2 regions of the Streptomyces sp. WAC00040 genome follow, and region 2 is predicted to be linked to the other one. Evidence: riboswitches for the same ligand, from Rfam matches in the RefSeq annotation. Region 2 holds a riboswitch; the other holds the start of a gene.

Region 1 (5,457 bases), on a different contig from region 2:
GAGTTGCTGCACCACCTGTGGCAGCGCAGGGAGGTGGCGGGCCCTTCGCTGGCGTACGCCGCCCAGGCGACGGCCCGGACGCCGCTGCCGCCGCCGCACCGCGACTACAGCGGCTACAACCCCTACCGCTATTGAGCTTGCGCCGGTGCGGTCTCAGGCGGACGCGTCGGTCAGCTCGGCCAGCTCGCCGTCCGTCAGGGCCAGGTCCGTCGCCGCCACCAGGGCCGGCACCTGCTCGACCGTGCGGGCCGACGCGATCGGCGCGGCCACGGTCGGCTGCGCGGCCAGCCACGCCAGTGCAACGGTCGCGATCTCCACGCCACGGGCCTGCGCGATCCTGTCGAGCACGTCGAGGACCCTCAGCCCCCGCTCCGACTCGAGGTGCTTGGAGGCGCCCTGGGCCCTGGCGCTGTCCACCGTGGTGCCGGGCCGGTACTTGCCGGTGAGGAAGCCCGACGCGAGCGCGTAATAGGGGACGGCGGCGAGGCCGGCGCGGGCGGCGGCGTCCTGCAGTTCCCCCTCGTAGGTGCGGCGTGAGACCAGGTTGTAGTGGGGCTGCAGCACCGCATAGCGGGCTAGGCCCTCCCGCTCGGAGAAGTCCAGGGACGCCCGGAGCCGTTCGGCGCTGATGTTGGAGGCGGCGATCGCGCGCACCTTGCCGTCCTTCACCAGCTGGTCGAGGGCGGTGATGATCTCCTCGACGGGCACGGACGGGTCGTCGAAGTGGGTGTAGTAGAGGTCGATGTGGTCGGTGCCCAGCCGGGTGAGCGACTCCTCCGCGGCCGCCTTGATCGTGGCCGCGGAGAGGCCCTTGTGGCGGGGGTGGGCGCCGACCTTGGTGGCGATGACGACTTCGGAGCGGTTGCCGCGGGCCGCGAGCCACTTGCCGATGAGGGTCTCCGACTCGCCGCCCTCGTTCCCCGGGGCCCACGAGGAGTAGCTGTCGGCGGTGTCGACGAAGTTGCCGCCTGCGGCGGTGTACGCGTCGAGGACCGCGAAGGTCCTCGCCTCGTCGGCCGTCCAGCCGAAGACGTTGCCGCCGAGAGCAAGCGGGGAGACGGTCAGGCCGGAGGAACCGAGGGGGCGCAGAGAGGTCATGCGCTGATCAACGGCCGTGCCCGTAGCGGCTATTCCGGCAGCCCTGGCGTCGGGGGGGGTGCGCCAGGACTGCCGGAGACATGGATGTGCCCGGCACGGGACTTACCGCGACCCGTACCGGGCAGGGATCAGATCGTGAGGCCCTTGTCGCGCAGCCACGCCATCGGGTCGATGCCCGCGCCGCCGGCGGTGTGCACCTCGAGGTGCAGGTGCGGACCGGTGACATTGCCGGTCGCGCCGACGCGCCCGATCGTCTCGCCGGTGGACACCTGCTGGCCCGCGCTCGCCGTCATGGAGGAGAGGTGGGCATACAGGACCTCGGTGCCGTCCTCGAGTTCGAGGACGATGCGGTAGCCGTAGGAGCCGGACCAGCCGGCGGACTTGACCGTGCCGCCGTGCACCGCCTTGACCGGGGTCCCGGTCGGTGCCGCGAAGTCCAGGCCGGTGTGCTGGCCGGAGGACCACATCGCGCCGGACTCACCGTAGGTGGAGGTGATCGTGTAGGAGGAGGTCGGAAGGGAGAAGCTGCGGGCGAGCTCGGCGAGACGCGCGGCCTCTGCCGCCGCACGCGCGGCCTCCTCCGCCTTGCGCTTCTCCTCGGCGGCCTTGGCCTCGGCCGCGCTCTGCTGCTTCTCGGCTGCGGCCGCCGCCTGCTCGGCGGCGAGCGCCTCCGCGGCCGCCTTCGCCTCGGCGTCGGCCTCTGCCTGCTGCTGCTCGGCCTGCTGGAGGATCCGGGCGCGCAGGGCCTCGCCGGAGCCGGCGGCCTGAGCCTGGCCGGCGCCGGTGTCGGCGACCGTGGTCGCGGCGGTGAGCGGCGCGGCGTGGACATCGCCGTCGGAGTCGTCCGAGTCGGAGATCAGGGATCCCACGCCGGGAAGCGACTTCGCGTCGGGAAGCTTGTCCGCGATGGAATCGGGAAGGGAGATGGAGACCGCCGGCTTGTCCTGCGCGGTGGCTATGCCACCCGCGCCGACCGCGGCGATGACGCCGACTCCGAGCACCGTGGAGCTGCGGGCGATTCCGCCGCGCTGCTTGATGACACGGTGCCGGCCGCGCACGGGGCGGACGGAGTCCTCTGTGGGATTCCACTCCTCCCAGGTCCGCTCGGGGGCGTCGGTACTGAAACGTTCGGACGCGAAGCGGGCCTCGGGGGCAGGCATGTTGGACGCCACGAAGGCGTACTCCTTTCCTTCCTTCTCGCCTACCGGGTTAGCTGACGGGTTCGGAGCAGGAAGGTCTCCTACGGGCGCCCTCGACCGCGGACTGAGCGGCAAAGGGTGACCGATTCACCCCAATTAGTGGTTCCCCGGTTCCCTTGCGGGATTCGGCACGTGCGCACGGCGCCGCCTCTGCGACGGCTGGGACGACCGCACTGCGTTATCGAACGTTAATAGACGCCGGGGCCGGATTCCAAGCTGTTCCGGGTGATCATTAACGACTTCACCCGGGACTTACTCGGACAGAACCTGCCGGAACCGGGCGAGTTGATCAAACATCAGAGGCGGTCCCGGTTCTGATGGCATATCAAATGTTATGCGGACGGCTCCCCTTCGACTACGGAGCGTGCGCACCACCCGTATCAGGGGCGTTATGTCACGCAGGCCTGCCGCGACCGTCGGGCTCCGGCGGAACCACCGGCACCGTCCTGCGCCGTTCCGGCTGCCCTTCCGCCGGCCTGCCGACCGCCAGCAGTGCCATGTCGTCGCTCGATCCGCCGCCGGTGTACCGCCGTACGTCGTCGACGAGCGCGTCCAGCAGCTCCGCAGGCCCCGGGAAGAGACGCCCCGCGAGCCGTTCCACCGGGTCGTAGAAGACGCCGCGAGCGTCCCGCGCCTCCGTCACCCCGTCCGTGTAGAGCAGCAGCGTCGCCCCGTCGGGCAGCGGGTACTCGTCCGCCCGGTCCGGCCACGCCGCCAGATCACCCATACCCAGCGGCAGCGCGGCCTGCGCCGGCACCAGGACGTCCAGAGCCCCGTCGGCGTGCAGCACCAAGGGCTCGGGATGCCCCCGGTTCACGAGTCGCACCAGGGGCCGGCCGCGCGGGATCTCGCCCAGTACGGCGGTGGTGAACCCCTCCATGGCGTCCAGCCCCTCACGCCTGGTGCCCTCGCGCTTGAGCGCCCGCTCCAACCGCTGGGCCACGCCCTCCAGCGAGCGCTCCTGCTCCGCAGCCTCGCGGAAGGCGCCGATGAGCACGGCCACGGTCCCCACCGCCCCCAGCCCTTTGCCCCGTACATCGCCGACGAGGAGGCGCACGCCGTGAGGGGTGTCCTGCACCGCGAAGAGGTCGCCGCCGATGAACGCGCCCGCCTGCGCCGCCTCATAGCGGGCGGCGATGTGCAGACCGCCGATCCGGTCGGCCGGCGCGGGCAGGACGGCCCGCTGCGCGGTCTCGGCGATCACCCGGGCCGAGGCGAGCCGCTCACCGCTGCGCCGCACGAGGATGTTGATGAACAGCGCGAGTGCGACGACGGTGACCACCGTGGTCGTCTCGGTGAGGACCGTGATCTGCCAGAAGCTTCTGTTGACGGCGTGGAGGACGCTCAGCGCCAGAACCGCGGCGATCCCGGTCAGCAGGGTCGCCATCCATGACAGGACAGGCGCCGCGACGAGCGGGGCGGCTGCATAAAGAGGTACGGCGGTGAACCGGGGCGGGGTCAGCATGTCGAAGACCACCCCGCCGACGATCATCGCCATGGGCAACACGCGGACGAACCACGGGGTTCTTCTGGCGCCGCCCTGATCTCGCCACTCCTGGCCCAAAGGTGGTCTCCTGCCGGTCCTACCGGGTCCGCTGACGGCTGCGGACAGTACCGCGCCCCCATCAGGCTGAAGGCCGACGCGCCGCGGGGCGACTTCCGGTCGCCCGACCGGGCGACGATCGGGACGCTCGGAAAAAGCCACCGGCCCGGTGGTCGATCTTCTCGATCGACCACCGGGCCGGTGTCATCAGTAGCGGGGACAGGATTTGAACCTGCGACCTCTGGGTTATGAGCCCAGCGAGCTACCGAGCTGCTCCACCCCGCGTCGGTGAACACAACCTTACGCCATGCAGAGCAAGATCCGTACCAATTACGAGCAGCGCCGGGAGAAGGCCGGAAAATCGTCGCCGGCTACTCCTGACCGAGCCAGAGATCGGGCCCGAACACCTCGTAGTGCACGGCCGCGGCGGGAACGCCCCGGCGCAGCAGCTCACCCCGTACGGAGCGCATGAACGGCAACGGGCCGCACAGATAGGCCGTGAGCCCCTCGGGGAGGTCCAGTGCGCCGATGTCGGCCGGCCCGGCCGCCGCACCGGCGTCGCCGCCGGCCTCGTACCAGAGGTGGAGGGACGCCGAAGGGTGGGCGTCGACGAGACGGCGCAACTCCTCGCGGTGGGCGTGGTCCGCCGCGCTGCGGTCGGCGTGCACGACGATGACCCGGCGGTCGGAACCGGTGGCGGCGAGGTGATCGAGCATGGCGAGCATCGGCGTGCTGCCGATGCCGGCGGACGCCAGCAGCAGCGGGCCCTCGTCCTCGCCCAGCACCAGATCGCCGAAGGGCAAGGAGACGGTCAGCAGATCCCCGGCCCGCGCGGTCTCGTGGAGCCACGAGGAGACCTCACCCTGTGGACCGGCAGCGCCCCGCACCCGCTTGACGGTGATGCGCCACTGCGAGCCACCGGGGGCCGCGGAGAGGCTGTACTGGCGTATCTGCCGTGCGCCGTCAGGTAGTTCGGCCTGGACACTGACGTACTGCCCGGGCCTGAAGGCGCCGGCGGGAGATCCGTCGGCCGGCCGAAGGAGGAACGAGACCACGTCAGGCGTCTGTTCGCGCCGCTCGACGATCTCCATGCTGCGCCACACCTCACCGTCGGCGGCGCCGGCCTCCTTGTAGAGACGTGATTCCGCGGCGATCAAGGCGTTCGCCATCAGCCAGTAGACCTCGTCCCAGGCGGCGGCGACCTCGGCGGTGACAGCGTCGCCCAGCACCTCCGCGATCGCCGCGAACAGGTGCTCGTGCACGAGCTTGTACTGGCCGGAGGTGACACCCAAGGAGGCGTGCTTGTTGGCGATCCGCGCCAGCATCGCGTCCGGCCGCTCGTCGGGCCGCTCGAGCAGCATGCCCGCGAAGGCGGCTATCGAGCCGGCCAGCGCCTGCCGCTGCTCCCCGTTGGCCTGGTTGCCCCGGTTGAAGAAGTCCCGCAGCAGCTCGGGCCGGTCGTCGAACAGCTTGCGGTAGAAGAGCTCGGTGATGTCGCCGATAGCGGCTCCGACGACGGGAAGGGTGGCCCGGACGACCGGGACGGACTGCTCGGAGAGCACGACTACTCCTTAATTGGCATGTCATTTACGCATTCAAAGCCGTCGTTGTGAAACC
Region 2 (5,457 bases):
CCGGAGCTCACGGAGCGCACGTCCTTCGGGACCCGCACGCTCGATCCGTACTCGAAGCTCATGGCCGAGCGGATCGTCTTCCTGGGGACCGCCGTCGACGACACGGCGGCGAACGACGTCATCGCGCAGTTCCTGCACCTCGAGTACGAGGCTCCCGACCAGGACATCTGCCTGTACATCAACTCCCCCGGCGGATCACTGAGCGCCATGTCCGCCATCTACGACACGATGCAGGTCGTCATGTGCGACGTGGCGACGACCTGCCTGGGCCAGGCGGCCTCCACAGCGGTCGCCCTGCTTGCCGCGGGCACTCCCGGCAAGCGCATGGCCTTGCCCGGCGCGCGGATCGTGATGCAGCAGCCCGCATACGAGGAGCCGTTGCGCGGACAGCCGTCCGATCTGGAGATCCACGCCGCCGAGTTGCTGCGACTGCGTGAGCAACTCGGCTCGATGCTGGTGCGCCACACCGGCAACGACCTGGACCGCATCACGGCCGACCTGGAGCGCGACAAGATCTTCGACGCCACCGCGGCGAAGGAGTACGGCCTGATCGACCATGTCGTCGCGAGCCGCAAGCTCTCGGCCGTGCCACCCACGGCGAGGTGAGCGCGGGATGCTGCCGCCCGAACCGCCGCCACTTCCGGCACTGACCCGCGCCGAGGCAGAGTTCGTCGACACCTACCTCGAAGTCGTCGACCTGCTCGGCAGGATCAACCCCGCCCGCACCACCCATACCTACGGGGCCCTGCGCGCCGCGCAGGCGCTGGTCGGGCGGGCCGCCGCACTCAAGGACGCCCTGACACTCATGCACATCCGGGGGGAGAACGAGGTGTACACGGACACGCTGACCAAGGCGCTGCGCGTCCTGGACGGCGAGCGCAGGACCAACCGGCTGACCATGCCTCCCGTTTCCACGAGTTGACGGACGTTCCGATGCCGCCCGCCGACACGGCGCGCGACACCCGTACCCCGTTCGGTGGAGCCTTGCCCAAGTTGTCGCAAGGCCCCGGACTTGCATCGGCGGGACCACCGATCTGGCGCAATGAGGCGCTTCAACTGCTGGTACGGGACGGGTCCGGAGCGCGGGAGAAGGGGTCCGAGATGCCTGCCCACCCGAAAGGTCCAGTCGTGATCAGCTTCACAAAAGCCGTTTCAACTCGGAAATCGGACATCGGTGGGTAACGATCCGTGAGACGACAAGCCCCCGCCACCTCGACGGGGCGGTCCGGGCGGACGCTGAATCCTGTCGCCGCACCGGATGTCTGGTCGACGGAATTGCATCGGCAGGAGTGGAGGACCCAGCAGTACGGCGTGACCGGTGATCCCGGCCGCGCCTTGGGGTGAAGCCGCTGCGGCGGCCGGGCGTCTTCGCCGTCCGAACCCGACAGGTCACCCTTCACAGGCGGCTGACGAAGGGTTGCGCATGACTGCGCAGATGCATCTCCCCCACCTGTTCTCACGGGCGGGGGCCGTATCGGCACTCACCATCGCCGCCGTCGGCGGCACGCTTCTGGCCCCGGGCGGCGCTGTTGAAGCGCATGCGATCAGCAGCCACGCGAGCAAGGCGCTCAAGGTGGCCGCGTCGAAGAAGGGCTCGCCGTACCGGTACGGCGGCACGGGCCCGTCCCGCTTCGACTGTTCAGGGCTGACGCTCTATTCGTACAAGAAGGCGGGCAAGAAGCTGCCCCGCACCGCCCAGCAGCAGTACAACCGGACCCGTCATATCTCCGCCTCGCGTCGACAACGCGGTGACCTGGTGTTCTTCCATGCCGGCGGTGCCGTCTACCACGTGGGGATCTACGCCGGGAACGGGAAGATCTGGCACTCGCCCAAGACAGGTGACGTGGTCCGGCTGGTCAAGATCTGGACGAAGAGCGTCAAGTACGGCCGCGTGCGCTGACGCGCCGCCAGGTCCTGTGGGACCTGGGTGGAGTCAGTGCGCGGTCGACCGGATCAGCAGGGCCGCGCCGAGCGTGGTCAGCGCGCCTCCCGAGACGCCTTCGACGGCGCGGGCGGTCCGCGGCCGGCGCAGCCACCGGCCGAGCCCGTCGACCATCAGCGCCACCGCCGGGAACCAGAGCAGCGCGATCAGCACGATCGTGCCGGCCAGCAGCAGTGTGCGCGGCATTACGGCCGCGCCGTCGGGAACGAACTGCGGGAGCAGGCTCAGGAACAGCACCGGCGCCTTCGGGTTGAGGACGTTGGTGAGAAAGCCCTGCCGCAGGCCGCGTCCGACGCCGTACGGGGCCGCGGTCCGCGGATCTGCCGGCTCCGGGCACGGGCGCAGTGCGGCGTGCAGCGAGCGGACCCCGAGATACAGCACATAGGCACCGCCCGCTGCCTGCAGCGTCCGGTGGAGAACGGGCGCGGTGGCGAGTACGGCGGCGAGTCCCGCCACGGCCAGGGCCGTGTGGACGAGCAGCCCGCCGGCCACTCCTGCCGCGCAGGCGACACCGGCGCGGCGTGAGGCGACCGCGTTGCGCATGACGACCGTGAAATCGGCGCCGGGCATGGCGACCATGCCTGCGGCGACCCCGATGAAAGCGATGAGCTGTCCGTCCATGCGTCCCAGCGTGGACGCCCGCGGCCCTTAACGTGTACTTGCGATCTCTGCAGGGAGGTCTGAAGCAACGCTTAAGGGGTGGCATGTACGACCCGACCCGGCTGACGGCTCTCGTCGCCGTGGCGGACGCCGGCTCCATCACGCGGGCCGCTGCCCGGCTCGGGTACACGGCTCCGGCGCTCTCGCAGCAGATCGCCAAGCTGGAACGGGAGGCCGGGGCAGTCCTCCTCGTGCGCTCGCACCGTGGCGCACGGCTGACGGCGGCCGGCGAGCTGCTCGCGGAACGCGCGCGCCGGGTGCTGGACGAGATGGCCCGGGCGCGCCATGAGCTGGCGGGGCTCACCGGCCTGGCCGGCGGCCGGCTCCGGGTCGGCACCTTCACGACGGTCGGGATCCATCTGCTGCCGCCCGTGCTGAGCGCCTTCCGCCGCGCGCATCCGGACGTGGAGCTCACCGTCGCCGAGTACGAGCCGCCCGGCGGGGTCACGGCCGTGGCCACGGGTGAGGTCGATGTGGCGCTGACCCATGCCTATGAGCCGGCCGAGCCGGCCGCCGCGCCGCAGGGGGTAGTGGTCGAGGCCCTCCTGGTGGAGGAGTTGGTGCTCGTGACCGCTCCGGGGCATGTGCTCGCCGACGATTCCGGCCGGCTGCCCGTGGGCGACCTGGCGGGACAGCCGCTGATCAGCAGCGCGCCGTCGCATCCGCCGCGCAAGGGGGTGGAGCGTGCACTCGCGAGCGCCGGCGCCACACCTACCGTGGTCTGTGAGTCGCCGGGGTACGCACTGGTGTGCGCGCTCGTCAGCGCGGGACTGGGGGTGGCCGTCGTGCCGGAGATGGTTGCCGCGATGGCTGCGACGCCCCTGCGGGTAAGGAAGTTGGAACCTGCGTCGTTCCGCAGGACGATCTCGGTGGCGCACCGGGGCGAGGAGTCGGGTCCGGCCGTTCGGTCGCTGCGGGCGCTGATGCGCGGCGCGTTCGCAAGGGCGGGCAGCAGGGCACGGTCCGTCCGCGAAGAAGGGCCTGTTTGAGCCGGGACTGTTCGAAGCACGGGCTGTTCGAGCCGCGGGCTGTTCGAGCCGGCAAATCGTTTCTGGCGGGTCGGCGGTCAGCTCTGCACGGGCACGGACCAGGGCAGTGCGATCCAGACGGTCTTTCCCCCCTCCTCCGTGGGCATGACGGACAGCCGGCCGCCGTACTCCGCGGTGAGCGTACGGATGATGACCATGCCCCGCCCGTTGTCCTGCCGGACGGCGGCGGGCAGCCGCTGAGGCCAGCGCGGATGGCTGTCGGTGACACCGATGCACAACTGCTCGTCGCACTCGAGGCGCAGATCCACCGTGAAGGTCGGAGACTGGCCGAAGGTGTGCTGTACGGAGTTGGTGGCGAGCTCGGAGACGATCAGCTTGACGGTCTCGACGGTCTCGGCATCAGGCTCCAGCCCCCATTCGCACAGAACATCCGTGACATATCTCCTGGCGGCGGCTACCGACGCCGGATCGCTCGGCAGAGTGGCGGATGCTTCTTGGTGGTCTGCCATGACGGCGCTGTCCCTTTCCCACCGCGGCCGGGCTCCGACTCGTAGCGGATGAAACGCGGGAACGGCCACGGATTACGCTTCTGCGTCAGACTGCCACTTATCGTCCGTCAGTGGCGCCGATCCACCGAGAGACGCACATTTCTGTCGCTCGATGCGGTGAACTCTGCTACGGCAGACCGTATTTACGGCCACCGACCGGAGGCAGCGGAGCACTCCCGGCTCAACTGCCGGGTGCGGTCCGGATGATCGTGGAGAGCGCCGTTCCGATCTGCCGATCCGTGAGATCCGCCCTGGCGGTCAACCGGATCCGGGAGATCCCGTCAGGTACGGACGGCGGCCGGAAACAGCCGACGACGAGTCCGGCGTCGCGGCAGTCCGCCGCCCAGCGCAGCGCCGCATCCGGGGACGGGGCCTGCACAGAGACGACCGCCGCGTCCGGGCGGGCCGAGGTCAGTCCGGCGTCGGTCAGCCCGTGGTGCAGCGCCGTCGCGACCTCGCGCGCCCGTCCTGCGAGCCCCGGTTCGCGGCGCAGCACCCGCACGCTCGCGAGTGCCGCGCCGACCGCCGCCGGGGCCAGGCCGGTGTCGAAGATGAAGGTGCGGGCGGTGTTGACCAGGTGGTCGATGACGGGGGCGGGCCCGAGGACCGCACCTCCCTGGCTGCCCAGCGACTTGGAGAGCGTCAGCGTGGCGACGGTCCCGGACGCGCCCGCGAGGCCGGCAGCGTCCAGGGCGCCGCGGCCGCCGTCGCCGAGGACGCCCAGCCCGTGCGCGTCGTCGACGAGGAGCCCGGCACCGTGCTCACGACAGACGTCCGCGAGGCCCTGCAGCGGTGCGGCGTCGCCGTCCACGGAGAAGACCGAGTCGGTGACCGCGAGGGCGCGCCGGCCCGGGTGGGCCTCGAGTGTCTTGCGCACGGCCTCGACGTCGGTGTGCGGGACGACCGCCGTCTCCGCGCGTGAGAGCCGGCAGCCGTCGACGATGGAGGCGTGGTTGCCCGCGTCGGAGACGACGAGGGCGTCACGGCCGCTGAGCGCGGTGACCGCGGCCAGGTTGGCCGCGTAGCCGGAGGACAGGACGAGGGCGGCCTCGAAGCCGCAGAAGTCGGCGAGCTCACGCTCCAGTTCGGCGTGCAGTTCGGTGCTGCCGGTGACGAGCCGGGAACCGGTGGCCCCGGCGCCCCACCGGCGGGCGGCCCGCACGGCGCCTTCGGTGACCTCGGCGCGGCGGGTGAGGCCGAGGTAGTCGTTGCTCGCCAGGTCGAGGAGGGCACTGTCGGCGGGGCGCGGCCGAAGGGTGCGGACCAGACCCGCCCGCTCGCGTCGGCGCGACTCCTCGTCGATCCAGTGGAAAGGATT

What was found. Region 2 has a riboswitch for cyclic di-AMP ahead of MDN94_RS27565 (C40 family peptidase). Riboswitches for the same ligand answer to the same signal wherever they lie in the genome.
Region 1: another riboswitch for cyclic di-AMP. It lies ahead of MDN94_RS06735 (M23 family metallopeptidase); the one in region 2 lies ahead of MDN94_RS27565 (C40 family peptidase).

What each region holds. Positions count from the first base shown of each region.
Region 1 covers NZ_JAKQZE010000001.1:1,479,929-1,485,385, forward strand. Annotated here, with positions in the region: gene MDN94_RS06725 (PrsW family intramembrane metalloprotease) at 1-135, shown strand, start outside; gene MDN94_RS06730 (aldo/keto reductase) at 154-1,098, opposite strand; gene MDN94_RS06735 (M23 family metallopeptidase) at 1,227-2,270, opposite strand; cyclic di-AMP (ydaO/yuaA leader) riboswitch at 2,282-2,438, opposite strand; gene MDN94_RS06740 (PP2C family protein-serine/threonine phosphatase) at 2,692-3,795, opposite strand; tRNA gene MDN94_RS06745 (tRNA-Met) at 4,052-4,125, opposite strand; gene MDN94_RS06750 (globin domain-containing protein) at 4,212-5,402, opposite strand.
Region 2 covers NZ_JAKQZE010000003.1:473,607-479,063, forward strand. Annotated here, with positions in the region: gene MDN94_RS27555 (ATP-dependent Clp protease proteolytic subunit) at 1-606, shown strand, start outside; gene MDN94_RS27560 (hypothetical protein) at 614-922, shown strand; cyclic di-AMP (ydaO/yuaA leader) riboswitch at 1,258-1,420, shown strand; gene MDN94_RS27565 (C40 family peptidase) at 1,424-1,900, shown strand; gene MDN94_RS27570 (LysE family translocator) at 1,934-2,563, opposite strand; gene MDN94_RS27575 (LysR family transcriptional regulator) at 2,647-3,591, shown strand; gene MDN94_RS27580 (ATP-binding protein) at 3,669-4,100, opposite strand; gene MDN94_RS27585 (8-amino-7-oxononanoate synthase) at 4,321-5,457, opposite strand, start outside.